DNA from 4 places in the Paenibacillus sp. JMULE4 genome. Region 4 is predicted to be linked to each of the others. Evidence: predicted binding sites of a transcription regulator. Region 4 holds the regulator's gene; each other region holds the start of a gene.

Region 1 (7,272 bases), on a different contig from region 4:
TGCAGGCCGTCCGTACCCGCGGTTGCTATACGCACCGCTTCCTCCGTGACCCTGGCGATTCCCATCCGGTCGATCTCATGCATGGTGAAGCAGGTAATGCCTTCAGCGCGAATCAGCTCCTTTTCTCCGGGATCCAGCTGCCTGGCCCCGATAATGACCGTATGCTGCGGCCGGATTTTGGGAAGAAAGCCGCCGATCCGCGTCAGCCGATGATGTCCTATGCCAAGCGACGCCGCAAGGGACATGCCGTGAATGTTGCCGGAAGGACTGGTGTCCGGCGTATTCAAATCCGCATGTGCGTCAAACCAGATGACGCCGATGCTTCTATAATGCTGCGCAAGTCCAGCCAGCGTGCCGATGGCGATGCTGTGGTCCCCGCCCAGCACCAGCGGGAAGCGTCCGCGTTCCAGCACGTCCTTTATTTGTGCAGCGAGTGCTTCATTCACCTTTACCGCTTCATTCAGGTGCCTGGGCTCCGCCTGCGGCACGAAGACGCTGCTCTCCTTGGCGATTGACGGGGCAGGGACCGGATCCGGAAGCTCGCAGGAATAGCCCAGCTGCCGCAGCTTCCGTTCCAGGCCGGCCTGAAGGATCGCATCCGGACCTCTCCTTACGCCTTTGCGCCCGGCACCCAAGTCGAACGGCACCCGCAGGATGGATAATTCCGGTTTGCATCTCATAAATGGATACCTCCTATCCGTTCTGGCGTGGTGCTGACGGGCGGTCCCGCCAATTTTTCAATACAAACCACAGATTGGCCGGGCGTTCCGCCACGCGCCGGACGAAATACGGGTACCACATCCGTCCGTAAGGTACGTAACAGCGCACCTTGTAGCCCTCCCGGGCAAGCTGCTCCTGCAGCGGCACACGCACGCCGTACAGCATCTGGAATTCATACCTGCTTGCCGGTATCCCGTTTCTCCTCGCGTAGGTTTTCGTCCAGGCGATGATTTGTTCGTCGTGGGTCGCAACGGCAGTGTAGACGCCGGCATCCAAACGGACCCGAATCAGCCGCTTCATGTTGGCATTTACGTCGTCCATGCTCCGGTAAGTGAGATGCCCCAGTTCACGATAGGCGCCCTTGACCAGCCGCAGATTGACCTTCGCCTTGGTTAACTGCCTGACGTCCAGCCTGCTCCGGTATAAGTAGGCTTGTATAACGGTGCCGACGCGGGTTAAGCCTTCGGCATGAAGGCGGTGCACCATGGCTATGGTATCGTCGGTATATGGTGAATTTTCCATGTCGATGCGTACGAAGTTTGTGAGCTGTTGTGCTTTTTCAACGATATCCCGGATATGGGCGTAGCAGGCCGCCGGGTCTAAAGCCAATCCCATCTGGGTCGGCTTCAAAGAGACGTTTGAATCCAATGCATCGTGGTGAATCCTCTCAAGCAGCGTGACATACTCTCTTTTAAACCGGTCCGCCTCCGCTAAATCGCGAATGCTCTCGCCAAGCAGGTCCAAGGTGGCGGAGATTCCCTTGGCATTCAAACGCCGAATTTGCAGCAGCGCCTCATCGGCTGTTTCTCCTGCGACGAACCGGCTTGCCCCGAGCTTCATCCCGTACCGGTGAGCCATCTTCCCGACGACCCGGTTTCCGGCGAGCGCAAGCAGAGCAGAACGGAACAGTCTGGTACCGATATCCAAACATGAACACCCTCTTTCCGATTTGCTTCTTGTACGCGGCGCGGCGGCATATATTATGTAGCAGAAGGGCAGCAGCGTTGGGTGTTGGATCTGTGAAGCCGGCGCCGCCGGCGCCGTGCTAATCCATTTTATTCGGTAAGCTCCCGAAATGAGACTTGAAATGAAGATGAGCTTTTCCGTAACATGGTAATTCTGAAGAGGAGGGATGATCATGGTAGAGCCTTTTCGCAACGAACCGTTCACGGATTTTAGCCAATCCGGGAACAGAGAGGCATTCGCAGCAGCGCTGAAGAAGGTACAAGCGCAGCTCGGCCAAGAATACGGGCTGCTGATCGGCGGTGAGAAGCTGATGACGGCTCGGAAGGCCGTTTCCGTCAATCCTGCCGATCCGATGCAGGTGATCGGAACAGTGAGCCAGGCGGACACCGCGTTGGCAGATCGGGCGATCCGTGCGGCAGCGCGCGCGTTTACGTTCTGGAAATCGGTGCCTCCGGCGGGGCGGGCGCGTCTTTTATACAAAATCGCCGCGATCCTGCGCCGCCGTAAAGCCGAGTTTTCCGCCTGGATGGTGGTGGAAGCGGGGAAAAGCTGGGCGGAGGCGGATGCCGATACCGCAGAAGCGATCGATTTTCTGGAGTTTTACGGCAGGGAAACGGAACGTTTGGCGCAGCGGCAGCCGCTTACGCGAATACCGGGAGAGGACAACGAGCTTACCTATATTCCGCTGGGTGTCGGCGTAATCATACCTCCATGGAATTTTCCGTTAGCCATTATGGCGGGATTGACATCGGCAGCCGTGGCGGCCGGCAATACGGTGGTGCTGAAACCGGCCAGCGCGACACCGGTTGTGGCTGCCAAGTTTATGGAGCTGCTTCAATTGGCCGGCCTGCCGGATGGAGTGGTCAACTTCCTGCCGGGTTCCGGACAGGAGGTGGGCGATTACTTGGTGGAGCATCCGCTGACCCGCTTTATCAGCTTTACGGGATCCCGCGAGGTAGGGCTGCGGATCAACGAGCTGGCGGCCAAAACCGCACCCGGCCAGCGCTGGATCAAGCGCGTAGTCGCCGAAATGGGTGGCAAGGATGCGATTATCGTCGACAGCGACAGTGACCTGGAGCTGGCGGCGGAGGCCATTACAGCGTCCGCCTTCGGGTTTGCCGGGCAAAAGTGCTCTGCCTGCTCCCGCGCCATCGTACATGAGAGCGTATATGACGATGTGCTTCGCAGGGTGGCAGAACGCGTAAGCCGTCTGCGTGTGGGTGATCCGTCCGATCCTGAGATTGACGTGGGGCCGGTGATCGACGCCAAGGCTCACCTTAAAATTCTCGAATATCTGGAAATTGGAAGCACGGAAGGCAGGGTAGTTTGCGGAGGCGGAGCGGGAGATGCCAAGGGATATTATATTGAGCCGACAGTAATTGCCGATGTCGACGTCAAGGCGCGGATCGCGCAAGAGGAAATTTTCGGACCGGTGGTTGCGTTTATCAAAGCGGCCTCGTTTGACCAGGCGCTCGAACTGGCCAATGATTCGGAGTACGGGCTGACCGGAGCCGTTATTTCAAGGAATAGGGCTCATCTGGAGAAGGCCCGTACTGAGTTTCATGTCGGCAATCTGTATTTCAACCGCAAATGCACGGGAGCGCTGGTGGGAGTTCATCCGTTCGGCGGCTTCAACATGTCGGGAACGGATTCGAAAGCGGGGGGACGCGATTATCTGCTTCAGTTTACCCAAGCCAAGGTCGTCTCCGAACGCTTCTGACGGGAGGGGATCTGCGACAAAACCTGACCCCGGGGGTCAGGTTTTGGAATGCACCCGTTAAGTAAGCTGCGTCCATGGCGCGGTGCAAAGAATATGCTTACGACGGTAATGGATACGTTTTGAACTGTTCTATGAAGGTCATGCGGCCCGTTTTGCCGATAAATTCAGACATATTGTCTCCGTAGTGCATAAGCAGCACTTTTTCCTGCACTTCCTCGGGCAGAGTGAGCAGCTCGTCAAGGCAAGCGTGTACGGTACCGGGACAGAACAATTGACAGTCATGCAGAATGACTTCGCAGCCTTGTTCATGCAATCCGGTCAGCAGCGTCTTGCTAAACCTCATGTCTGCGCTGTAAAACACCTTGCCGTTGAGCAGAAAGGAGTAGCTCGCTTTACCGGGGATATGATCGGTAGGCAGCAGCTCCACGGTCAGTTTCGGATGGATGGAAGTCGGCGTTCGTTCCGCCAAAGCAGCGACTTCGAAATAATCGTTCAAGCCGACAAGGCCCTCCGCCTTATTCTCAAGTCCTCCCCGAAGCGTATGCTCCCACAGGACGGCTTCCAGCGGAGCCGGGACGAGCAGCTTGATTTTACGTTTGAACACATACCTGTACTGAAAAGCAAGTTCTTCGAGCCCGCCCACATGATCCGCATGGATATGTGAGATGAGCACCGCATCGATCCGGTCGAGCGGAATGCCGAGCTCGTACAATGCTCTGGGAGCGGTAATTCCGCAGTCGATTAATAACGTGAAGCCGTCGGCATGAATCAATGCGTTGTTGTTGTAAAAGTTTTTGGCAAATGCGCTTCCCGTACCGATCATTTGAATTTGCAGGCTCATTCGCGATCCTCCACTCGCCTATGGCATACCAGCCGAATATTATTTAATCTACCATGTTTTTTATGAAGGATTCAAGAACATTTTGACAGGTTTTGGATCAGGAAAGAATGGGAGGATAAGGATTGAAAAACGAACATATGTTCTATATAATGAGGTAAAGATCATGAAATTTCGGGTGGGCGAATATGCGGAATAGTGCGATAGAGCCGTGGATTCATCAATATATAGTGACTTTGCATCTGCTTAAAGCGCTGGAGTTGGACCGCAAATACGCCGGAGCGATGAAGCTGTCCCGGATTTGGAACGGATTGTTCGAACGGCTGTCCATTCGGGTGGAGAGGGAGCACGTCGGCATAAAACAGCGGCTGCGCAAGAGCGGATGCCGCATCGTGCTTGAAGAAATCACGCCGGAGCGGAATTATCACGTCATGTACGTGTATCAGGGCTACGAATTTCACTGCTCGATCATGCCGGCCGTGCTCAGGGGCAAGTGTGAAGAGAAGCTGCAGGAACTGCTGGAAGCAAAGGAGTAGGCCCCGCAGACAGCACGGGGAAGACCGGGGAATTTCCCGGGCAAGCGCACGAAACGTCACAGCTCGTCAAAAAGACGGGACATCATTCGACATTCATGTTCGCGTCCTTATTGGCATATTTTGTATAATTAATCAGTGAATACCTTTATAAATAACTACCTGAATCCGTGATAGTTCTTCTGTGAAAAAGAAGAAAAAGAAAGGAAATCGCATCTCCGATGGTGAATTTTAAAGGAACCATGAATGATCCACTTTCACCTGCGAGGTGCTACATATGAGAATCCAATTCACCCAATCTAAGGAAATTCTGTTGACTACGCATGCTGGCCTGGCCACCGTCGGCGCCTTGCTTTCCCATACCCGATTGCCGCAGCGTCTCAATCGCTCCACCGTGAAAGGAATGGAGAACCCGATTCACAGTCATGGCGATGTCATGACCAGCTATCTTGGCTTGCTTTGCCAAGGCAAAAGCGACTTCGACCACATCGAACCTTTCCGAAAAGATCCCGTATTCCAAACCTGCCTCGGTGTCCGCAAGGTGCCGTCAAGCCCGACGCTCCGTCAGCGTCTGGATGCCGCAGCTCAAACGATGAATGCCAACTGGAACGAGATCCTGCTTCAAGAATCCGCCGATCTGATTCGAAACGTAAAAGCACCTGTAACCGGACTGACAGCAGGCGAGCATACGGTGATTCCGCTGGATATCGATGTCTCTCCGTTCGATAACTCCGGTACGAAAAAAGAGGGTGTTTCGTTGACCTACAAAGGCACGTTCGGCTACGCCCCCATTTTCGCCTACCTCGGACAGGAGGGGTATAGCGTGAATGTGCAGCTTCGGGAAGGCAGCACGCACAGTCAGAAGGATGGCGCTGATTTTCTGCGCGAAAGCATCCAGTATGCCCGGCGCATCACGAAAGAGCGCCTTCTCGTGCGGATGGATTCCGCTCACGACAGTCTGGAAAATCTGCAGGTGTGTCATGCTGAGCCAGAGGTCGATTATATCATCAAGGTCAATCTGCGCAATACATCCAAGGAAAGTTGGCTACGGATCGCCGAAGACAAGGGCATGGCCTGTGAGCAGCGCCCCGGCAAGACGGAATACATGGGCGTGATCGCCTTTCCCGAAAAAGGCTTCGATCAAGCCCTTCGTCAAGTGTTTCAAGTGATCGTACGGACGATCGACCGTGAAGGTCAGATGCTCCTGTTCCCGGAAATTGAAGTGAACGTCTATTGGACTTCTCTTACCTGCTCGCCGTGGCGTGTCATCGAGTTGTATCGCGATCACGGCACGAGCGAACAATTTCATAGTGAGCTGAAGACGGATCTGGATTTGGAGCGACTGCCCGCCGGCAAATTCGATACCAACGATCTGGTTTTGCACGCGGGGGTGTTCGCTTACAACCTGCTCCGCATCATGGGGCAGGAAAGCTTGCGCCAAGACGATGCTCCGATTCGGGGAGGCGTACAACGTCGCCGCATCCGCACCGTGATTCAAAACATCGTGTACATCGCGGCTAGAGTCAGCCGACACGCTCGTCAAACGATTTTCAATTTTGGGCGATACAGTCCCTGGTTTCAGACCGTACGACGAGTGTACCAAGCGTTTGCCTGAATCCATTTTTCGCCATCCAGACCAACCCAAACTGCTCTTCCCTGTTCCGGCCTTACCGTAAACAGCAAGGCTTATTGAGCATGCCTTGCTTGATGGATTCTGTCATTTGTAGATTTGTTTTCATCACGAATCTTTAGCTGATGGGGGGATTTCCGATTACTTTTTTCCATATACTGCCCTCTCTGGCGGAGTGGACTTAAGTTTGTCACGGATTCAGGTAACTAGATATAGATTTTTTTTCAAAAAAAGTTTGGGCTTTTCCCACAAACACCGCAACTCTTGCGAACCATCGGAGTATAAGATAACATACCAAGAACACGATGGAGGTTGCTTGAAATGAAGGTGCCGCGATTGCTGACGTTGATGCTGTCGCTTTCCCTCTTCGGGACGACAGGGGTCTACGCCAGTTCCATGTGGGGCGAGTTTGAAGGTTATGTGAAAGCCAAAGTGCTGATTAACAATGCGGAAAGACCGTTCAAGGACGGCGAGACACCCGCTTTTTTGATTAAAGGAAGCACCGTGCTTCCCGTTCGTGCCCTGTCCGAATCTCTGCAAGCTCTGGTCAAATGGGATGACGCCTCGAAGACCGTATCCATTTACAAGCCGAATGTACACATGTTTGTAGCGAAGAAAGTCAATGACGATTATTCCATTAATCAGCCGTTTGGCGGAGTCAAAAAGGGAGACCGGCTGGACTTTGCGGTATTTGCTCAAGTGGACAGCCTGACCATACCGATCCACTCCTTTAAGATTTCCATCATATCGCCTAGCGGCGAGGAAGTGGCGGTTCATGAGAAGGTCGTCGGCGGTCAAAGGGAAAGCTTCTGGTATCCGTGGCCGTTTAACGTGTCGTTTAATGAAGCCGGCAAATATGTAGTGA
Region 2 (7,272 bases), on a different contig from region 4:
GGGGGAGCTACAGTGGAGGATGTGGCACTTCTGCGCCGCAGTGTCTCTTCTTCCATCGGTGTAAAAGCATCCGGGGGCATCCGTGACCTGGAGACGGCGGTCAAGATGATTGAAGCCGGAGCGACCCGGCTTGGGACAAGCTCAGGAGTCGCATTGATGTCGGGGCTTGCGGGCTCGTCGTTGTATTAATCCTTTGGAGGCTTAAGGCTATGGCAATGATTTATTTGCAGAAAAAAAGGAAACAGCGGCTCGAGGAGGGGCATCCTTGGGTATTCCGCTCGGAAATCGAACGGGTAGAAGGAGAAATCGTCCCGGGCCGACTTGCTCGGATACATACGCATACCGGCCAGTTCCTCGCGGCCGGCTACTACAATCCGGCGTCGCAGATTGCGGTCCGGGTTGTTTCTTATGAACCGTTGGAGGAAATGAACCGGGATTTCTTTATTCGCCGCCTGCAGCAGTGTAAGGACCATCGCGAGCGGTTTCTTCCGGATGCTCGAAGCTTTCGCCTGGTCTATGGAGAAGCCGACCTGCTGCCGGGATTGATCGTTGATAAATTCGAGGACGTGCTGGTTGTCCAGATCCTGACGCTGGGGATGGAAGAGGCCAAAGAGGCCTTACTTGACGCTTTAATCGAAGTGATGCGTCCGGCAGGCATCTATGAGCGCAGCGATGTGCCGGTGCGGGAGCTGGAAGGTCTCACGCAGCGCAAAGGGCTCCTTTATGGCGAATGCCCGCGATATGTGACCATACGGGAGAATGGGTTGCTGCTGGAGGTCGATATCGAGCAAGGCCAGAAGACGGGATATTTCTTCGATCAGCGGGAAAACCGGGCGGCCCTGGCTCCGCTGATGAAAAACTGGGGCAAACGAAGCGGTATTGAGCTGAGGGAGAAGGTGCTCGATGACGGAACGGTGAAACGGGTTCCCGTGAACAAAAGCGGAGCCGAGGTGACCTTTCCTTACTGGGACGGCGCTACGGTGCTGGAGTGTTTCTCGCATACGGGCAGCTTCACGCTGCATGCATGCGCGTACGGGGCGAAGAAGGTGACCTGCTTGGATATATCGGAGCATGCGGTGGAGACGGCCAAGCGAAATGTCGAACTGAACGGGTTCGAAGACCGGGTAGAGTTTGTGGTGGCCGATGCGTTCGATTATTTGCGCGAGCAATCCCGCGGTCTGGATCTCCGCCGGGAACGGGCTCAGGCGGACCGGCGGAAGGTGGATACCTCCGTCCCTTTGGCGAATAAAGGAAGAACGTGGGACGTCGTCATTTTGGATCCCCCGGCTTTCGCCAAATCGCGAAGCGCTGTGGAAGGAGCGGTCAGAGGCTACAAGGACATCAATCTGCACGGAATGAAATTGGTCAATGAGGGCGGTTATTTGGTGACGGCTAGCTGTTCTTACCATATGAGGCCGGAGCTGTTTCTGGAGACGGTTCACGCTGCGGCAGTGGATGCGGGCAAAACGCTCCGCTTGATCGAATTCCGCAGCGCCGGAAAGGATCATCCCCGAATTTTGGGAGTGGAAGAAGGAAATTATTTAAAATTTGCTATATTTGAAGTGCGCGGCAGGCGATAACCGAAAAAGCTTTGCAGCGCTGAGATACCGTTTAAGAGGAGAGGTGTCGTTAAATTGGGGAACATGCGTTTGAATGAAGCGATTCGGGGACGGCGCAGTATCGGACGGGTGAAGCAGGAGCCGATCACCCGCGAACACATTGAAGAGGTGCTGGAGGCGGGAAACTGGGCACCAAGCCATCACGGTACCGAACCGTGGCGTTTCTTCGTCATGACGGGCAAAGGTCGGCAAGCGCTGGCGGATGCCTATGCCGATATTGCTTCGGAAGCAGCTCCACAGCTTACGGGGGAGGAGCTTGAAGCGATGCGGGCGAAGCAAGCGGCCAAAGCGTTTCGCGCACCGGTTGTGATCGCTGTGGCGGTTTCGCCGTCGGATCGAAAGGGAGTGATCCGGATCGAAGAGTTTGCCGCAGCGCACGCCGCTGTGCAAAATATGCTGTTGACGGCGCATGCATTGGGCCTTGGAGCGATTTGGCGCTCCGGCGAACCGATGTACCACCCGCGGATGAAGCAGGCTTTTCAGCTGACCGAGAAGGAAGAAATGGTCGGGCTGCTGTATATGGGGATTCCGGATATGCCGCATCCGGAAGGCAAACGGAAACCGGCAGCGGATAAAACGGTTTGGATGACGGATTGACGTTCAGCAGATGCAAATGGATAACAGAAGGGCGATATCCGATACGGATACCGTCTTTTTGGCGTAAGGGGGTTCATTTTAACACAAAAAACCCTGTTCATTCCATTGGGGGAACGAACAGGGCTTCAACCTGCACAACCGGAATCCATCATTTTACACCTCTTTATACTGCATCGAACGAAGGACGGAACATGCTCTTATTCGATGTCGTTATATCCGTATTTTGCCAACAATTGATAAGACTCTTCTCTTACTTCCAAGAAATAATCGATAAACGAATTTAAAAATGTAATCATTGAAAATGACCTCCTCTTTTTATTTGCGGGCTTTTTCATCGTGGTATGCTGTGTTATGCCGGTCTTACAAACGGTAGTTTTTGGCTTTGCCGTAGCTTTATTATCGCTTCGGCCGACGCCTTTTGACAAAGTCGATATCTTTTCATGAAAGCGGAAATCATTGCCAATGAAAACCAATGAAAACGTAAATCATAGACCATGCTCTTACGATTTCGGGGTTTTACGCAGGATTTCATTGCCAATCGAAAATAAACCAGGAGGATTGGATGACCGCAGGTTCAAAAAATGCTCACATCAAGAACGTTTGTTCCTGTTTTTGAAAATATGTTATAATGACCAAAACCTCCCTTTTCCCAACACATGAGGATTTTGGTAGAATAATAGAGTTGAGGTAAATCCTACGCAACGGAGGAAGCGATCATGGCGTTTCGTTTTGTGCTTGGCCGTGCCGGGAGCGGAAAAACGACGTTTTGTCTGAACGAAATCAAACAAAAGCTCATGGAGAAGCCGGAGGGGCGTCCGCTGATTTGGCTTGTGCCGGAGCAGGCGACGTTTCAGGCGGAGTATGCGCTTGTATCCGCGCCTGAACTGGGGGGAACGCTGCGGGCGCAGGTTCTCAGCTTTCGCCGTCTGGCCTGGCGGGTTATGCAGGAGGTTGGGGGGACGGCCCGTCTTCCGATCGATGAAACCGGGAAGAAGCTGCTGCTTCACCGGATTATACATAGAAATAAAGAGCGTCTGCGCCGATTTCAAGCGTCTGCGGATCAAATGGGTTTCTTGGACCGTTTGAATCAGCTGTTCAGCGAATTTAAACGATACTGTATCACATCCGAAGGGCTTAGCGGATTTTATTCGGAGCGTTTCGGATCCCAGAGCGGCCCAAGCGGTTCATTGGAGGACAAGCTGCACGATCTGCAGTTGATTTATACCGAATTCCAGACTGAACTGTCGAAGCTTTACCTGGACGGAGAAGATTATTTGACTCTGCTTGCCAGGCAGCTTGGCGAATCGGATTACGTTCATGGCGCCGAATGCTGGGTGGACGGATTTCACGGGTTTACGCCGCAGGAATTCGCGGTGCTGGAGCAGCTTGCCCGGCATGCGGGGAATGTGACGCTTACGTTGTGCCTTCCCCGGCCATATGTGAATGGGGAAGGTCTGCATGAGCTTGATTTGTTCCACCCGACGGCACGCACGATGCTGGAGCTGCAGGAGCGGCTGCGGCAGCAGGCTATCCATGTAACGGATCATATTGTGCTGCCTGATTCCCCTCCCGCCCGCTTTCGGCATAATCCGATGCTTGCTTATCTCGAAGCGCATTGGGGGGACGGAGTCAAGAGGCCGTTTCCCGAACCCGCGGAGGTCCGCAAAGGAACGGGTTCGTCCGTCCGTATCTCCGCAGCGGTCAGCCGCAGGGCGGAGGTAGAGGGGGTGGCCCGGGATATTGTAAAGCTTGTGCGGGACGAAGGCTTGCGTTGGCGCGATATATCCGTTTCCGTCCGCAGTGTTGAAGCCTATGGCGATTTACTGGCCGGAACGTTCCGCGATTACGGTATCCCGCATTTCTTCGATCAGAAGCGTTCGGTGCTGCATCATCCGCTGGTGGAACTGATTCGCTCGGCGCTGGAGACGGTGCTCACCCATTGGAAATACGATGCCGTGTTTCGATGCGTCAAAACCGGACTGCTCCTGCCCTTTGCGGAAGATAAGGAACTGCAGGGAGACCGCATACGGATCGACCGTCTTGCCATGGACCAGTTGGAAAACTATGTGCTGGCCTTTGGTATTCAAGGCTCCAAATGGACGGATCCGAAGGATTGGACTTATTCCTATAGAACGAGCCTGGAGCAGGATGATGCGGAGGCCGGTGACGCGGACGAGGCTTTTTTAACGAAAATCAATGCTTGCCGGCGGGCGGTAGCAGGGCCGCTTGGCGAACTGCAAAAGAAGCTGCGGGAGAAAACCGCGGTACAAGACCGCGTTCAAGCGGTATACGAGCTCCTCATCGGACTCCGGGTGCCGGATCGCCTGGAAGCATGGAGCCAGAGCTCGCTTCATTTGGGCGAGCCGGAGAAAGCGCGGGAGCATGCGCAGGTATGGGAGCGGGTTATGGATATGTTCGATCAGTTGATCGAGCTGATGGGGGAGCAGTCCGTATCTCTGGAGTTGTTTGCCGAATTGATCCAAACGGGATTGGAAAGCATCAAGCTCGGGCTTGTTCCCCCGACGCTTGATCAGGTATTGATCGGATCGATGGACAGAACCCGCTCCGGCCGGGTGAAGCACATGTTTGTACTCGGTGTGAACGAAGGCGTTATGCCGGCCAAAATAACCGAAAGCGGCGTGCTGACGGAAGCGGAGCGGGAACGGCTCGGCGCAGCCGGCCTTCAGACTGCCGAAGGCAGCCGCAGACGGCTGCTGGATGAATCGTTCCTGATCTATTGCGCATTCTGCACGCCGTCCGACGGATTATGGCTCAGTTATGCTTTGGCCGATGAAGAAGGAAAATCGCTGCTTCCTTCCGACGTGATCCGGCAAATCAAGCGGTTGTTTCCGCAAGTCAGGGAACGGCTGCTGTTGAATGATCCGGCTCCGGATGCGGCGTCCACCGAGCAGTTGGAATACATAGCGCATCCCGATAAGGCGCTGTCCTTGCTGGTTGTACAATTAAAGCAATGGATGCAGGGAGCTCCGATGAGCGGGGTATGGTGGTCCGTGTACAATTGGTTTGCCCGGCAGCCTGAATTCGGCGGCAGGCTTTCCCGAATGGTTCAATCGCTGCTCTATACGAACAAGGCTGCGGCGTTAAGCGATTCGACCAGCAGGCGGCTGTACGGAGAGCATATTGAAACCAGCGTGTCGCGGATGGAACGATTCGTCGCTTGTCCGTTTTCGCAATTCGCATCCCATGGGCTGCGGTTGAAGGAACGCCGGATCTTCCGCCTGGAAGCCCCTGACGTAGGCCAACTATTTCATGCGGCTTTGAGCAAGTTTGCCGAGCAGGTGGAGAAGGAGGGCATCGATTGGGGGGCGCTGACGGCCCGGGAGAGCGAAGAGCGGGCCGCGCTCGTTGTCGATGCGCTGGCGCCCAAGCTGCAGGGCGAAATCCTGCTCAGCTCCAAAAGGTATTTGTATATTGCCCGCAAGCTGAAGCAGGTGATCGGCCGGGCCGCTTTGATGCTGGGCGAGCATGCCAAACGCGGACAATTTCGCCCGATCGGGCTCGAAATCGGTTTTGGAAGCGGACAGGCGATTCCTCCGCTGCTCTACGAGCTGGACAACGGAGTTCTTATGGAGCTGCGCGGCCGGATTGACCGGATTGACCGGGCGGATACGGAACGGGGAACGCTGCTGAGGGTGATTGACTATAAATCAAGCGCCAAAATGCTGAACATGGCCGAAGTATATTACGGGCTGTCCCTGCAAATGTTGACTTATCTGGATGTCATTTTGACGCATGCTCCGATATGGCTGGGCACAGAAGCGGAGCCTGCAGGCGTCCTCTATTTTCATGTACACAATCCGCTGCTGAATGCCAAAAATGGACTGACTGCGGAACAGATCGATAAAGAGCTGAAAAAACGCTTCAAAATGAAAGGACTGCTTCGGGCCGATCCTGAAGTGATCAAGCTGATGGACAGCAGTCTGATTGGGGCAAGCGGCCATTCCGAGCTGCTGCCGGCGGCGCTCAAAACGGATGGCAGCTTCTATAAATCATCCTCTGTGGCATCGGAGGAGCAGTGGAATACGGTCAGGCGGTATGTAAGACGGACGATTCGCGACATCGGCACTTCGATGACGGACGGGCGCATTGGTATCGAGCCGTATCGGATGGGGCAGTCCACCGCTTGCAGTCATTGCTCCTTCCGGCCGGTATGCCAGTTCGACACGCAGCTGGAAGGCAACGATTACAGGGTACTGCCTCCGATCGGCAAGGATCTCGTATGGGAGCTGATGGAAAAACAAACGGAATCAAAGTCGCGCTTCCGGCCATCCGCATCCCGAACCGCAGCCCTTGCTTCGTTGGAAGTCGCCGCTTCGGCAGAAGACGAAACGGATCAGCCCGCTGTAGAAGACGGGTTCATTCCGCCCTCCGGCAGCAAAGATAACGAGGGAGGCGAGACCAAATGACTGTAACGATCCCGAAGCCTGCGGGCAGCACATGGACGGATGAGCAGTGGAATGCCATTTCCGTTCACGGTCAATCCATCCTGGTGGCGGCTGCCGCCGGTTCAGGCAAAACGGCCGTCCTGGTGGAGCGGATTATCCGGCGCATTTCCGATGAGAGAAATCCGACGGATGTAGACCGGCTGCTTGTGGCCACCTTTACCAAAGCGGCTGCCGAGGAGATGCGTCACCGTATCAGCGAGGCGTTGGAAAAAGCGCTCGCGGCCAATCCGGAATCCGATCACCTTCGGCGCCAGCTGGCGCTCATTCCAAGGGCTTCCATCACGACGCTGCATTCCTTTTGCATGGAAGTCATTCAAAAGCATTATCAGGTTATCGGATTAGACCCCGGGTTTCGTATCGCCAACGAAACGGAAAGCGCGCTGCTGCGTCAGGATGTGCTGGAGGAGCTGTTGGAAGAACGGTATGGAGACTCCGCCGAAGATGATCCTTTCTGGCGGCTGGCGGATGCGTTCAGTTCGGATAAAAGCGACGACGCGCTGTTTCAGCTGGTGCAGCGAATATACGATAATGCCCGCAGCCATCCCTGGCCGGAGCATTGGCTTGAGGAAAGCGTAGGAAGATTCGAACGG
Region 3 (7,272 bases), on a different contig from region 4:
TGACGCCGAGGCGGCGTACTGGCATATGGTCCCAAAAGCGATAAAAAAGCTTCTTCACGGCTTTGAATACCGTATTCGTATGATTCGTAGGGTCCGGCATCTTCATCTGGCGGGAAAATCCGGTCGGTGCTTCGTAGGGGCTGCACATGCAGCTCACCGTCACTACGGAACCCATATATCCTTTACGCCGGCAGTCGCGGCAGACCTCCTCCGTGAGCTCGAGAAGTATCGTGTCCACCTCGGTCGTTTTCGTGTAGTCTCTGGGTAAAGTCATCATGTGTCCGATGGACTTGGGCGGAGTGTCAAAGGTTTTGGGAGTAACCACACTTTCATCCAGGCCGTTCGCCGTCCGCCACATCACCTCGGCATGGATATCCGACTGCTTGCCGAAATAGGCACGGAATCGAGCTTTGAGGCGCGGAAGCGGCGTTCTCGCGATATCGCCGATGGTATGCATGCCAAAGCGGGTAAAATGAGCCGTCATACGGGAGCCGACTCCGAACATCTTATTTACGGGCTGAGGCCACAGTAAATCTTCCACTTGTGAAGCGGGTAGGGTAAACACGCCGCTCTCATTCTTTTTGGCCCATATATCGGTTGCGATTTTAGCCAGTATTTTGTTGGAACTGATTCCGATCCTCACCCATACCCCGGTTTGCCTCAGGACCTTCTGTTGAATCGACCGGGCAATCGTTACAGGATCCCCGAAAATGGACAAGCTTGCCGAAACGTCCAGAAATTGCTCGTCGATGCTGAATACTTCAACAAGATCGGTATACTCTTCATAGATTTGTGTAATCATCAGCGAAACATCGATATAATGCTGCATGCGGGGACGTACCACAACCAGATCCGGGCACTTGTTCAATGCTTCGCCAAGCCGTTCGGCGGTGGTTACTCCATAGCTTTTGGCTATAGGACAAGCGGCCAGAATGATTCCGGACCGGCGTGCGGGATCTCCCGCCACAGCAACGGGTTTATTTTTGTATTCCGGGTGATCCGCTTTTTCTACGCTGGCATAAAACGACTGACAGTCCGCCAGCATGATGGTGCGCGCGCTCTTGTTAGAAGTTGAAACGGAAGTCAGCATATGATGTTCACCCTCACTTACAGAACGTATGTTCTTAACATACACAGGATAGCGAACAAATATTCGTATTTCAATAGGAGAGCCTCAGGTAATTTTTTCCGAGACCCGATATTGGGGGGAGAAGGCTGGACATAAGCGGCGCCTATGGAAGATAATGGGTAGAAGAGATAAACGTCCCGGATAGGCTTGGGCGTTCGTTTGTTTCCGTTTATGAACTTCTGCGTGCCGTTATTTGGCCTGAGGGTCTATGGTTGGATGGGTCATAACCTGTGAGGAGGATGAGAAACGATGAGCAGTGTTCGAAATCTGCTTCATGCCGTTGAGAGCATGGAAATGATCGATTTAACCCATGTGCTGGAGGAGGATATGCCGGTTTATCCGACGCACTCGCGCTATTTTCATACCAAGTGGGATTCGTTCGAGACAGGAAGTCCGGCGCTTGTGTGCCAACTGCTCATCAATGAACATTGCGGTACGCATGTAGATGCTACGGGACACTTCTTGAAGGAAGGGGAGCCTGCACACCGGTATATGGCGGAAACACCCCTGGAGCATTGTATGGGACGGGCGTTGACCCTCGATTTCTCCAGCTATGAAGCTTCGGATCTGGTGTCCAGGCAAGAGGTGCTCTTGTGGGAAAAAGAACATTTTTCCATTGAAGAAGGGGATATCGTATTATTCCGGTTTGGCTGGGACCGGTATTGGACGCCGCGATCCGCCGGCCGAACCTACACGGCCAGTTGGCCCGGTCTGAGCGAGGAAGCTGCCGCCTATCTGGCATCCAAAAAAATAAAGGCTGTGGGATGCGATACGCTGGCCATTGACAGTTCGCATTCAGACGGCTATCCGGCACATTATCAGCTTCTCGGGAATGGCATTACCATTTTTGAAAACCTGAAAGGATTGGAACGGATTGCCGGAGAATCCTTCTTTATCGGTTTTCCGCTCAAGATTAAAGGCGGTTCCGGCTCACCGGTTCGGGCGGTCGCTTGGATCCCGAAGAATGAGGCCAGGAGGTTATCTGTTCATCATGCTGAACATCAATAAAATACATCACGCCGCTATCATTTGCTCCGACTATGCGAAATCCAAAGCTTTTTACACGGAGGTGCTCGGTCTTCCGGTAATCCGCGAAACGTACCGGGCGGAACGAAATTCCTATAAGCTGGACCTGCTGGTAGGGAAGGATCATCAGATCGAACTGTTCTCCTTTCCGGGCGCTCCGCCAAGACCCAGCTACCCGGAAGCGCAGGGGTTGAGGCATCTGGCTTTTGAGGTGGACGATATCGAAGAGGCGGTCCAAAAGCTGCAAAATCAAGGCGTTGCAGTCGAGCCCGTCCGCATCGACGAAACAACGGGAAAGCGGTTCACTTTCTTTTCCGACCCCGATGCGCTTCCGCTCGAGCTGTATGAGAAATAACGAACGCTTGCTTGATCATGACGCATTCGCGCAAAGCCTCGAAGCGCAAAAAGGGGCCGTCCCATAAGTAAAGTAGTTTTTAACTACGCAGGGACGGCCCTGTTTTCTTAACTTCTCGTTTCCATACAGAAAAAAAGGTCGAGTAGAGGGCTATACTTGCTCTCTTACTCGACCTTTTTGGTTCATCGCCGCCCACTTTAATAAATTATGGGCAAGGGAAAGCCACCCGACCTCCAGTTGCCATTTCTTCGACTTCTCTTTGTGGTAGGTGCTGTATTTGACAATAGCCTGAACTTCTTCTTGCTCCAAATAGGCGTAGTTTTCTTCTCCGCCATACCCTGCATCGGCAATGACTGTATCCGGCAGTTTGCCTAGAGCCGCTTTCACTTTCTCCAGATGCGGTTTCAAGCAGCGTGTATCCGTTGGACGCTGATGCAGACTGTAACCGACAATAAATTGGTTTTCCGTTCCGATCAGTACGTTGTATCCGGGCTTCAATTACCCATTTCGCATGTGATCCTCCTTCATTCGCATGAACGTTGCGTCCGGATCGGTTTTGCTGCAGCTGTTCCGTTATCCCAGCACTTCCTGATGTCGTTCATACTTTTGTAGCCGGGGCAGCAGGTCCTTCCGCAGCATCCGTACCGCTTTTTTTTAGCGGCTTGTCTTTAGGCTTGTGCTGCAGCTTCTCTTCCAGCTTCTGAACCGCCTTTTCCAGCTTTTCACTTGTGAGGCTGGCAGCTTCGCCGAGCTCCGACAAATCCCGGCCTTGCTCTTCCTGTTCTTCCTGTTGCTCTGCCGCCTCGATGCTCGCAAACAGTGTCTTCACTTTTTCCTGCAGCTTGGCCTTGTGCTTTACCACTGCCTTTCCCCATACAAACGTATACTTATTGGCATTGGCTTCGATCTTGGTTCCGTCAACGAAATAGTGCTCCAGCTTGACGTACTTCTCCTCGACGAGAAAACCTAAAATGGCTGTAAAAACCGTTTCGAGGACATCTTTCATCCGCTCGGAGCGGAAGCGGTTAATGGTGTGGAAATCCGGCCGCTGTCTGGCCGCAAGCCACATGAACATGATATTTTCGCGGACGGCTTTGGCGATCTGACGTGAGAAATAGATCCGCTGGGTGTAGGCGCACACCTTTTGTTTTACAAAAATGAAAAAGGGGTACCCGTCACCTCGGTGACTTATGGGACACCCCCTTGCACTATTTGTTTTGTTTTTTCAAATTTTCCATTTGTTTGAACAGCACTTCCAATTCTTTCTGCAGCACTTCCATATCCTTAAACATTTGGATCATGTCTTTATCTTCCGTAAGCACCTTGATAGCATGCTCAACCATCTTGTTCATCGCGATCCGTCCTTTCGGTATTTGCAATCAGTGTACGGCCGAAAGGAAGAATTCGTGTCCGCGCTTGTACAAGATAAGTGAAATGACGCACCCTTTATTTTTTATTGGAATCTTCATCATCGCCATCAAAGGCATGCTGTATATTATCCATTGTCTGTTCAACGAAATCATTCAGTAAATCGGTTGCGGCCACATCCTGCTGATCGGGTGGTGTATTGATGCCGGCAGCGGTATTGGATGTTTCGTTGAGATAATCCTTTTCATTGTCCATTGTATTCATCGTCCTTCCGGAGATTTTTATTCTTTGTATGGTATACAGAACAGTTTCTTTTTATGTAAATCTTTCACGGCAAAAAAACGCCTCTCCATAAAAATGAGATATGACAACAAGCAGAGCGCTGATTCCGTTTGCAATTTCGTTTATTGTTTCATCCGGGGGTTTATGATGAAAACCGCTCGATATCACACATATAGAACCTTACTGGCCAATGCCCATAGACTAACAAAAGGCATGCTGATTTAAGGCTTATCATAACGGCCCGTCTAGCGACAGAGGCCCTGGTCAATCATTTCGGATGACTAAATATACGATAAGGCCCATCACTGGAAAAAACAGTAGGCCAAACAGCACGATAATCGCATATTCCTGGCTTTTGCCCCTGCTCAAAGCATCCCGATAAGCCCAAATGCTTAAAATGATATGTAATACGGAAAGCAAAAGGCCAAATACGAAAACAAAAATGATCATACCGCTAAACATAAAGCCTGGTTCCACAACCATTCTCTCACCTCGAATTGTATTCTATTCCTGATTATAACGAAAATTTGGAAGTTTCAATATAAAAAAATCCGCTCTTTTGAGCCGGGTGTATCGGCTGGTATGATTACGGTGCTGCAGAGCAGCAATGCAACCGGCTGGCTCATGGGCCTCGAAAAGTACCAGAATAAGGTGGGGCATGATGCCCCACCAGTGAAAGGAGTAGAATCCATCCGCCCTTCAGATTATAGTTAAATCAGTCAGTAATAGCGGTGACTTCTACTCTTCTTGTTTTTTGAGCAGAGTTGGAATGTTCATCCCTCTGCGTTCGATCTCCTTCTCAAGCATTTTTATAAAGTCCCTGTCTAAATCAAGTTCAATGGCTAGCTTGTACGCATGGATTAGTGCAACGTCAGATATCCTTCGCACTCAAATGTCTCCTTTGATAGCGAATGGATCCTATCCCTTCACCGTGTACAGAATATCCGGAAATGGAATCAATAGAAATATCAAATTCGTTTACCTATATAACCCGTACACTATAGTTCAAAATGCCGATCCGGCGAATGAATACAAAAAGTAATATTAATGGAAAAAAGAGGATTTTGGGTATATGGTTATCATCGAGGCTTGATCGAGGGGGATCATAATAATTCAGGGCCCCGTCTCGCGACGAGGCCCTTTCATGGGAGAGGAGAAACCGGACGAAGAGCTTATGGGGAACGTAAGTCTTCTCCGCGGTTGTCTACGACATTTTCGGATGTCGATGATATAAGGATGACCCGATCGGAACCAAGATATACATCGGCCGGAAAAATTTTTTTAGATTTTTTGTGCAAAAGAATTTGTTTATGGTACGATAGCATTACTACGCAGGTAAAGGAAGGCTGTAAGATGAGAGTCATATCGGGCAGTGCCAAAGGGCGGCCGCTCAAAGCGGTGCCGGGTATGGGGACGAGGCCCACAACGGATAAGGTGAAAGAAGCGGTGTTCAGCATGATCGGACCTTATTTCGACGGCGGACAAGTGCTGGATTTGTTCGCCGGGACAGGCGGGCTCAGTATTGAAGCGCTCAGCCGCGGAATGGACCGGGCCGTGCTGACGGATATGGACAAGAAAGCGATCGACACGATCCGTCACAATCTTCAGAACACCGGCTTTTCGGACCGGGCTGAGATTTACCGCAATGACGCCTTTCGCGCCATCAAAGCGCTTTCAAAACGGGAGGCGCGGTTTGATCTGGTTTTTGTGGATCCGCCATACAAGTTAAAGATCATCGGGGAGCTGCTGGGGCAATTGCAGCAGAGCGGCTTGCTGGCCGGTGAAGCTCGCGTCGTCGTCGAGCATGATGCGCAGGACCGGCATGAGGAATCCTATGGAATGTTGGAACAGGTACGCCGGGCGGAATACGGGGATACGGCGATAACGATTTATCAAAACCGTACAAGGGTATAGAAACATCAAAGGGCAATGTTATAGGGGGCTGACCATACAAATGGACGTAAAAGAGCAGGGAACCAATCAAAGACTCCAAGTGGCGGTTTATCCAGGAAGTTTTGATCCTGTGACGAACGGGCATCTGGACATTATTCGCCGGGCTGCCAAGGTGTTCGATAAGCTGGTGGTGGCGGTGCTGAACAATACGAGCAAAAATCCGCTGTTTACGCTGGAGGAGCGAATGGAACTGCTGCGCAGGGTGACGGCCGATCTGCCGAATGTAGAAATCGACGGATTTCGCGATTTGCTTATCAATTATATGCAGAAAAAAAACGCGAATCTTATCGTCAGAGGACTGCGCGCGGTTTCGGATTTCGAATATGAGATGCAGCTGGCGTCGACAAATCGAAAGCTGAAAGATGATATTGAGACGTTCTTTATGACGTCCACGCCCAAATACTCGTACTTAAGCTCCAGTATCGTCAAAGAGGTTGCCCGGTTCCACGGGCCAGTGGTCGATTTGGTGCCTCCCGAGGTAGAAAAGGCGCTGAAGGGCAAATATGGAACCGGGGTAAAGGCTTAGGCCGCGTAGAAAAAACGCCTTGTTCCTTAATCCTCCTGCATCGCCGGGTTACCGCAGATTCCTTTACAGCGGACCGTTCCTTTGGCGTCCCCGGTAAAAGAGAAAGGCTGCGAACACCGAAAGCACTAGAAGGATCAAGATGACGGTTCCGAACTGGAGCATCATCGGGCTAATGAACGGCCAGAGACTGTCGCGTCCGGCATCCCAATCGGAGCCGTAGATACCATAGTTGGCGAGAACGGGCTGTTCTTGGCTCATCCAGCTCATCAGCGGCTTCCAGGAGACCAGCGTCAGCACAAAGGCGATGCTTCCATGGTGGATGCGCGACCGTACAAAATGCAAATACCGCAGATCCGTCGAGACGGTCAGGCTTTTGACTTGTGCATGGGTGGACAGGCCGCCCCAAGCCAGCAGCATGCTGAGAAGCGCATAAAAGAACGAACTTTGGGATGCGCCGGCCGCCTGCGCCATCGCGTAAGCGCCCAGGTGCGGTTCGAATAAACCGGTCAATAGTGCGGAGATCAGCGAAAGCGCGTCGCCTGGATTTGCTCCGAGCAGGGAAACGGCGGAAGCCAGCGCCTCCGGCAGGCCGGTAAGGGACAGGGCATGGACCAGTACGGAGAACATCATGAT
Region 4 (7,272 bases):
TGGACAGCTCTTCCAAGATGATGGCAGCCCAGATGCAGGTGGTCGACCAAGTGCTTGAAGAACTGGGCGCCCACGGGAAAGATCGGATAACGGTATTCAACAAAATCGATCTTTGCCCGCCGGAGCAGGCCGATATGCTGACGACGGAAGGGGAATTCCTGAAAATATCCGCTTTTCGGGAGGAAGATTTACTTCGGCTCAAAGAGCGGATTGAAGCCCGTATGACGGGCGGCAGCCGTTCCTTCCGGATTCCGGCGGACAAAGGGGATATGATCTCGCTGGTCTACCGCATTGGCGAGGTGCTTGAGAATGAGGTTGACGGCAGCGATATGCTGTTTAAGGTAAGAGTAAATCACAAGGCATTCGATAAAATCGGTTATATGCTGGCTGCCTACGATGCAGTCCGGCCTGCTGAGGGAGAACAAGGGAGAGACGTCTAGGGTATGTTTACGGATCGAGTGCTCCGTTTGATGGAGCAAGCTGAGCAAAAAATCGAGGAGAAGCTGAAAGATATTGACCGTGTGGTCGACCGGAATCAATGGAAGGTCATTCGCGCTTTTCAAAAGCACAAAGTGAGCGATTATCATTTTGCCGCTTCTACGGGCTATGGGTATAACGACCGCGGCCGTGAAGTGCTGGATCTCGTATATGCCGATGTGTTCGGGGCGGAAGCGGCCCTGGTCCGTCCCCATTTCGTATCGGGAACCCATACGATCGGCACGGCGTTGTTCGGCGTGCTCCGGCCGGGTGACGAGCTGCTCATGATCACCGGAAGACCTTATGATACGCTGCATAAGGTCATTGGGAAACCGGGTGACGGAAACGGATCTTTGCAGGATTGGGGAATTTCGTATGGCGAGGTGGGATTGCTCGAGGACGGATCGCCCGATTATGCCGAAATTGCCCGCCGGATCGGCCCGAGCACCAAGGTCATCGGAATCCAGCGGTCGCGCGGCTATGCCTGGCGGCCGTCTTTCACCGTTTCCCGGATTGCCGAGATGGTTCGTTTTGTCAAGGAAATCCGTCCCGATATCATCGTCTTTGTCGATAACTGCTACGGTGAGTTCACAGAGCTGACCGAGCCGACCGAGGTCGGTGCCGATCTGATAGCGGGCTCGCTGATTAAAAATCCGGGAGGAGCCTTGGCGGAGACCGGGGGATATATCGCGGGCAAAGCCAAGTATGTAGAGCTGGCTTCGTATCGATTAACGGCTCCGGGGATCGGCGGGGAAGTCGGGGCTATGCTCGGTACGACAAGATCCATCTATCAAGGCTTGTTTCTGGCTCCTCATCTGGTTGGACAAGCCGTGAAAGGCTCGGTGTTCGCCGCCGCGGTGTTCGAGCAGCTCGGATTTACGACAAGCCCGCATTGGAGCGACCCTCGCACCGATCTTATCCAAGCGATTCAATTTACGGGCGCCGAGCATTTAATCGCTTTTGTACAAGGGATTCAGCAAGCCGCCGCGGTTGACGCTCACGTCGTGCCGGAACCATGGGACATGCCCGGCTACGAGCATCCCGTCATTATGGCTGCAGGCACCTTTATCCAGGGCGGAAGCCTGGAGCTGTCTGCCGACGCTCCGATCAGGGAGCCCTATATCGCTTATATGCAGGGAGGATTAACCTACTCCCATTGCAAGATGGGTGTGCTGACGGCCATTCAAAACATGATCGACCGGGGGCTGCTCGCTTAATTCCCGCAGCTCGGCCAGCTATTTCACTTGCCAAAGCCGCGGACAAGCTCTGACGGCTGCTGCTCAGGAGCAGGACTTATTGCTATAGGAAGTTAGCCGCTGTAATCAAAAATAACATATGGCATAAACCTAACACAGCTTGACATATGTTTTCCGGTAAGGTTACAATAGAGGTAAGGTTCCAGAGTAGCTTAGGAGTGATGGTCATGACTGATGAAATCCGCAGAAATATGGCGCTCTTTCCGATCGGCATCGTAATGAAGCTGACCGATTTAACCGCCAGACAAATCCGGTACTACGAGCAGCATGAGCTCGTCATCCCGGCCCGGACCGGAGGAAACCAAAGGTTGTATTCGTTTAATGATGTAGAACGTCTCCTCGAGATCAAGGATTTGATCGAGAAAGGCGTTAACATCGCCGGGATCAAGCAGGTGCTGCTGCCGGTTGATAAGGATTCCGAGGATGCTACCATACTCAATGAGCAGACGGAAGTCAAGCGTAGAGAGCTGAGCGACACGCAGCTTCACCGGATACTGAAACAACAGCTCTTGGGTGGAGGCCGGCGTCCTAATCAAGTGTCCTTGATCCAGGGAGAATTATCCCGTTTTTTCAGAAAGTAGGCTTTGACCGGAGCATGTCCGGTACCGTTTTCAAGCGTACCGGGCATGCTCCGTTAATTTTGCCACTTAGTTTAAGGAGGAGATTTCACAGTGACAGATAAGAATTTCACCAAAGAAGATATTCTGCGCATCGCCAAGGAACAAAACGTAAGGTTCATTCGACTTCAGTTCACAGATTTGCTTGGAACCATCAAAAATGTGGAAATTCCTGTAAGTCAACTGGAGAAAGCCCTCGATAACAAAATGATGTTCGACGGTTCCTCGATTGAAGGTTATGTGCGCATTGAAGAATCGGATATGTACTTATACCCCGATCTGAATACTTGGGTCGTGTTCCCTTGGGTAGCGGAAGACCGTGTTGCCCGCTTAATATGCGACGTGTATTTGCCGGATGGCCGTCCGTTCCCGGGCGACCCGCGCGGTATTCTGAAATCCGTATTGAGAGAAGCCGAAGAAATGGGCTTCACCGCAATGAACGTCGGGCCTGAGCCTGAGTTTTTCTTGTTCAAAACCGACGAGAAGGGCAATCCGACGACAGAATTAAACGACCAGGGCGGCTACTTTGACTTGGCACCAACCGACCTTGGCGAGAACTGCCGTCGTGAAATTGTACTTACGCTGGAAGAAATGGGATTCGAAATTGAAGCATCTCACCACGAAGTGGCTCCGGGTCAGCATGAGATCGATTTTAAATATGCGGACGCGATTAAAGCCGCGGATCAAATTCAGACCTTCAAGCTGGTCGTCAAAACCATTGCCAGACAGCACGGTCTGCACGCCACGTTTATGCCGAAGCCTTTGGTCGGAGTGAACGGGTCCGGAATGCATTGCCATCAATCATTGTTCAACGGCAAAGAGAATGTGTTCTATGATGAGAGCGATAAGCTGGGCTTAAGCGAGACAGCCAGACAATACATGGCCGGCATACTGCGGCATGCCCGCGCTTTTGCCGCAATAACCAATCCAACGGTCAACTCCTACAAGCGGCTTGTACCAGGTTATGAGGCGCCTTGTTATGTGGCTTGGTCTGCAAGCAACCGCAGCCCGATGATTCGTATTCCTGCATCCCGCGGCGTCAGCACACGCGTGGAAGTGCGGAATCCGGATCCGGCGGCCAATCCTTACCTGGCTCTGGCGGTCATGCTGAAGGCCGGTCTCGATGGCATCCGGAACAAAATGCAACTGCCGCCTCCAACGGACCGCAATATTTATGTGATGAGTGAAGAAGAGCGGGAAGAGCAAGGCATTCCAAGTCTTCCGCTTGATTTGAAGCAGGCGTTGGACGAGCTGCTCCGCGACGATGTCATTTGCGACGCGCTCGGCGATCACGCACTTGCACACTTCATAGAGCTGAAAGAGATCGAGTGGGACATTTACCGCACTCAGGTTCATCAATGGGAGCGGGATCAATATTTGACGCTGTATTAATCGGGGAATCCCTTGGCGCTTTAAGCGTTAAGGGATTTTTCTTTTTGTGGGCATTATTTGTTGTTTTGGCTGACCTCTGTAAGTAGAATGAGGCTCCATAGGCGCGGCCATCGCTTTTTCCCTTAGCGGAGTGGACGCAAGTTCCAGCCAGGCTGCACAGTTACGATCCTGCTGGAATACAATAGGCCATCTGAATAAGAAGTTCAGGAGGTCAATATGATACCCGTTTATCCCTATTTTGGAAAAGAAACGAAATGTATCGAGGAGCCGGTTGCATTCCCGCCTCAACATCAGCCCGTGCAGCCCGGACTGGAGTACAAAATGACGCCCCGTCCGATTTTTGAAAACCCGCACTACGTCGGCAGCGGCAAGCTGCGCGGCAAGGTTGCAATCGTTACCGGCGGTGACAGCGGCATCGGTCGGGCGGTCGCCGTCGCCTTTGCCAAGGAAGGAGCCGATATAGCCATCCCGTATTTATATGAGCATCGGGACGCATACGAAACAAAACAGCGCATCGAGCAGCTCGGCAGAGCATGCTTGCTCATACCCGGCGACCTGAGGATGGAAACGGTGTGCCGGGAAGCGGTATATCAAACGCTCCGCACCTTTGGAAAAATCGATATCTTGATTTTGAATCAGGCCGTTCAGTTTCCGCAGGAAAGCGTGTCCGACATTTCCGCCGAACAGCTGCACAATACGTACAGCACGAACATTTACCCGATGTTCTATATGACGAAAGCCGCGCTTCCCTATCTGAAGCCGGGAAGCGCGATTGTGAATACGGCCTCGATCACCGCATATAGAGGTGCACCCGAGCTGATCGATTATTCTTCCACAAAAGGAGCCGTCGTCTCGTTCACGCGTTCGCTGGCTCTATCCTTGGTGAAACGGGGAATTCGGGTCAATGCCGTCGCTCCGGGGCCAATCTGGACTCCGCTGATCGTCTCCAGCTATTCGGCGTATGAAGTATCGCGCTTCGGCCTGGATACTCCGATGAAGCGTGCAGGGCAGCCGTTCGAGCTGGCTCCGGCTTACGTGTTTCTGGCATCAGATGATTCCAGCTATGTGACCGGTGAGGTTGTCCATGTCAACGGTGGAGCTATGGTGACGACGTAGATTTTTGGTTTTTCTAATTGAGGATCATATATAAACAAGCCTAAACAAGCCGCTTATCCGCATAACGCCGGAACAGGCTTATTTTACGCAGATCATATGCTTGCAAACGCTCAACAAGATTTCCTGCGGTGCACTGGGCTCATAAAAAGTGGATTTCAGCGGTAAAATCCTTCTTCGCTTTCCAAAGACTCGCCATAAATGCGTTGATATAAAAAATCCCTTTCAACCGGCGGAATCGGCGGTGAAAGGGAAAAAATTATTGAATATTTCTGAATACACCAATGACTTTGCCCAAGATCGTGACGTTCTTGAGTCTCAGCGGCTCCATCGTCGGGTTCTCAGGCTGCAGTCGAATATGATCCTTTTCCTTATAAAAGGTTTTCACTGTCGCTTCATCGTCTTCGGTCATGGCAACGACAATATCTCCGTTATTGGCGGTTTGCTGCTGGCGTACGATAACATAATCCCCGTTATGAATACCGGCCTCGATCATACTTTCTCCGATTACGCTTAGCATAAAGACGTTATCATTTTTTACATAATGGCTGGGCAGCGGGAAGTAATCCTCGATGTTCTCCGTCGCGGTAATAGGTACGCCGGCGGTAACGCGCCCGATCAAAGGCACTCTGGCAACCGATACGGAGAATGCGCCGTCCGCCGAGCTTCCGTCCAATATTTCAATAGCTCTCGGCTTCGTCGGGTCTCTGCGAATCATTCCTTTCTTTTCCAAACGTTCCAAGTGCCCGTGAACTGTGGAACTGGATGCCAGTCCCACAGCCTCTCCGATCTCTCTTACTGAAGGGGGATAGCCTTTTTCTCTGACCTCATTCTTGATAAAGTCTAGAATCGCCTGCTGCCGATTGGAAATTTTGCTCAAGATCATCACTCCATTTTTGGTAATCATTACTTAGAAGTATAACATAGAACCGGAGTTCGTACAAACATAAGTTCGAATAAACGGTTGACACAAACAAATGTTCCTGATAGATTAAAAACAGAACAAATGTTTGGAGGTCGATCATGATGATTCAAAATTCTCGGCTTATACATAAGTATCATTCCCGCCAGGTAATGCTAACCAAGCATAATGATAATAATAATAAGGGAACATATGTTCGTGCTACCGTTTTGGGTGCCTTCCTTTTTTGTGCAGTGTTCTTTATCTCTACGATGTTCAGCTTCTTTTTTGACCAAGATGTTCATGCGGCATCCTCGCAGCCTCAGATGTATTCTTACGTGGAGGTTGAATCGGGGGACACGCTTTGGAGCATTGCCTCTCAGTATGCGGACCAAGGACAGGATATAAGGGAATATATACATCAGATCAAAGGGATCAACCATCTTAAGAATTCCCATTTGCAAGTAGGACAAAAATTGTTGCTTCCCTAATCGCTGCGCATGTGCCGTATTGCTTCTCTTGACAATCAGATTCGGTAATGTCAAAGTATAATTTGAAATGACATTACCGGGAGGATCGGCATGAGTGAATCGAATCATGATGCATTGGTGCGGCGAATTAACGAATTGGCCCGCAAAGCGAAATCGGAAGGGCTAACCGATGCCGAACTGGATGAACGCAATGGATTAAGAAGGAAGTATATCGATTCTTTTAAAACCTCCTTGCGTGGTCAACTGGATAACATCAAGTTTGTTGATCAGGAAGAGAAGAAGTAAGAAGGGGGGTTAAGGGATGAATTATCGTGTTTTGGGCAAAAGCGGAATTGCCGTTTCCGAGCTTTGTTTAGGAACAATGACATTCGGAAATACGACAAACGAACAAGACTCGATTGAAATGGTTCATCGTTTTTTGGATCGCGGAGGAAACTTTATTGATACGGCGGATGTGTATGTCTCCGGTGTTTCCGAAGAGATCGTGGGAAAAGCGATTCGGGAGCGTCGTTCCGATGTGATCTTGGCGACCAAGGTACGCTTTCCTACAGGTAATAATGTCAATCACGTCGGTTTATCCCGAAAACATATTCTCGACGGTGTGGAAGCCAGTCTTCGTCGATTAGGCACTGATTATATCGATTTATATCAAATGCATGTATGGGATCAAATTACGCCCATAGAAGAAACATTGAGAACTTTGGATGATCTGGTTACTTCAGGCAAAGTACGGTATATCGGCTGCTCCAACTTTTTGGCCTATCAGCTGATGAAATCATTAAGCATCAGTGACTTTAATCGTTATGCCCGTTTTATCTCCATTCAACCGCAGTACAGTTTAGTATGCCGTACGATGGATCGTGAGGTTCTGCCTCTTTGTTTGGAGGAAAACGTTGGTGTGATCCCTTGGGCTCCTCTTGGCGGCGGCTTCTTGACAGGAAGATATGTTCGTGGACAGGAACCGACGGAAGGGCGTTTGGCGTCTAAAACGGGAGAAAGCCGTTGGGAAATTCGCAATACGGAGA

Evidence for each region. Region 4 encodes LexA, which represses DNA repair genes until DNA is damaged. Its sites were predicted from a motif close to CGAACATATGTTCG; they were not measured.
Region 1: the regulator LexA is predicted to act here: its motif matches at 4,378-4,391, upstream of EXW96_RS12505 (YhjD family protein).
Region 2: the regulator LexA is predicted to act here: its motif matches at 2,810-2,823, upstream of addB (helicase-exonuclease AddAB subunit AddB).
Region 3: the regulator LexA is predicted to act here: its motif matches at 1,143-1,156, upstream of EXW96_RS12040 (DNA polymerase IV).

The regions. Positions count from the first base shown of each region.
Region 1 is NZ_SGWF01000013.1:200,205-207,476, reverse strand. It holds gene rocF (arginase) at 1-680, opposite strand, end outside; gene EXW96_RS12520 (proline dehydrogenase family protein) at 694-1,647, opposite strand; gene pruA (L-glutamate gamma-semialdehyde dehydrogenase) at 1,859-3,406, shown strand; gene EXW96_RS12510 (MBL fold metallo-hydrolase) at 3,504-4,247, opposite strand; gene EXW96_RS12505 (YhjD family protein) at 4,433-4,780, shown strand; gene EXW96_RS12500 (IS1380 family transposase) at 5,055-6,392, shown strand; gene EXW96_RS12495 (stalk domain-containing protein) at 6,729-7,272, shown strand, end outside.
Region 2 is NZ_SGWF01000014.1:124,452-131,723, reverse strand. It holds gene deoC (deoxyribose-phosphate aldolase) at 1-189, shown strand, start outside; gene EXW96_RS13485 (class I SAM-dependent rRNA methyltransferase) at 210-1,580, shown strand; gene EXW96_RS13480 (nitroreductase family protein) at 1,644-2,216, shown strand; gene addB (helicase-exonuclease AddAB subunit AddB) at 2,933-6,643, shown strand; partial or broken gene addA (helicase-exonuclease AddAB subunit AddA) at 6,640-7,272, shown strand, end outside.
Region 3 is NZ_SGWF01000013.1:98,225-105,496, reverse strand. It holds gene EXW96_RS12040 (DNA polymerase IV) at 1-1,090, opposite strand, end outside; gene EXW96_RS12035 (cyclase family protein) at 1,379-2,137, shown strand; gene gloA2 (SMU1112c/YaeR family gloxylase I-like metalloprotein) at 2,124-2,510, shown strand; partial or broken gene EXW96_RS28765 (transposase) at 2,736-3,651, opposite strand; gene EXW96_RS12020 (hypothetical protein) at 3,719-3,862, opposite strand; gene EXW96_RS12015 (hypothetical protein) at 3,957-4,133, opposite strand; gene EXW96_RS12010 (PLDc N-terminal domain-containing protein) at 4,425-4,610, opposite strand; gene sda (sporulation histidine kinase inhibitor Sda) at 4,899-5,048, opposite strand; gene rsmD (16S rRNA (guanine(966)-N(2))-methyltransferase RsmD) at 5,514-6,074, shown strand; gene coaD (pantetheine-phosphate adenylyltransferase) at 6,115-6,639, shown strand; gene EXW96_RS11990 (nucleoside recognition domain-containing protein) at 6,703-7,272, opposite strand, start outside.
Region 4 is NZ_SGWF01000010.1:556,186-563,457, reverse strand. It holds gene hflX (GTPase HflX) at 1-440, shown strand, start outside; gene EXW96_RS05020 (methionine gamma-lyase family protein) at 444-1,694, shown strand; gene EXW96_RS05015 (MerR family transcriptional regulator) at 1,901-2,314, shown strand; gene glnA (type I glutamate--ammonia ligase) at 2,405-3,742, shown strand; gene EXW96_RS05005 (SDR family oxidoreductase) at 3,959-4,858, shown strand; gene lexA (transcriptional repressor LexA) at 5,115-5,735, opposite strand; gene yneA (cell division suppressor protein YneA) at 5,879-6,247, shown strand; gene EXW96_RS04990 (DUF896 domain-containing protein) at 6,338-6,532, shown strand; gene EXW96_RS04985 (aldo/keto reductase) at 6,549-7,272, shown strand, end outside.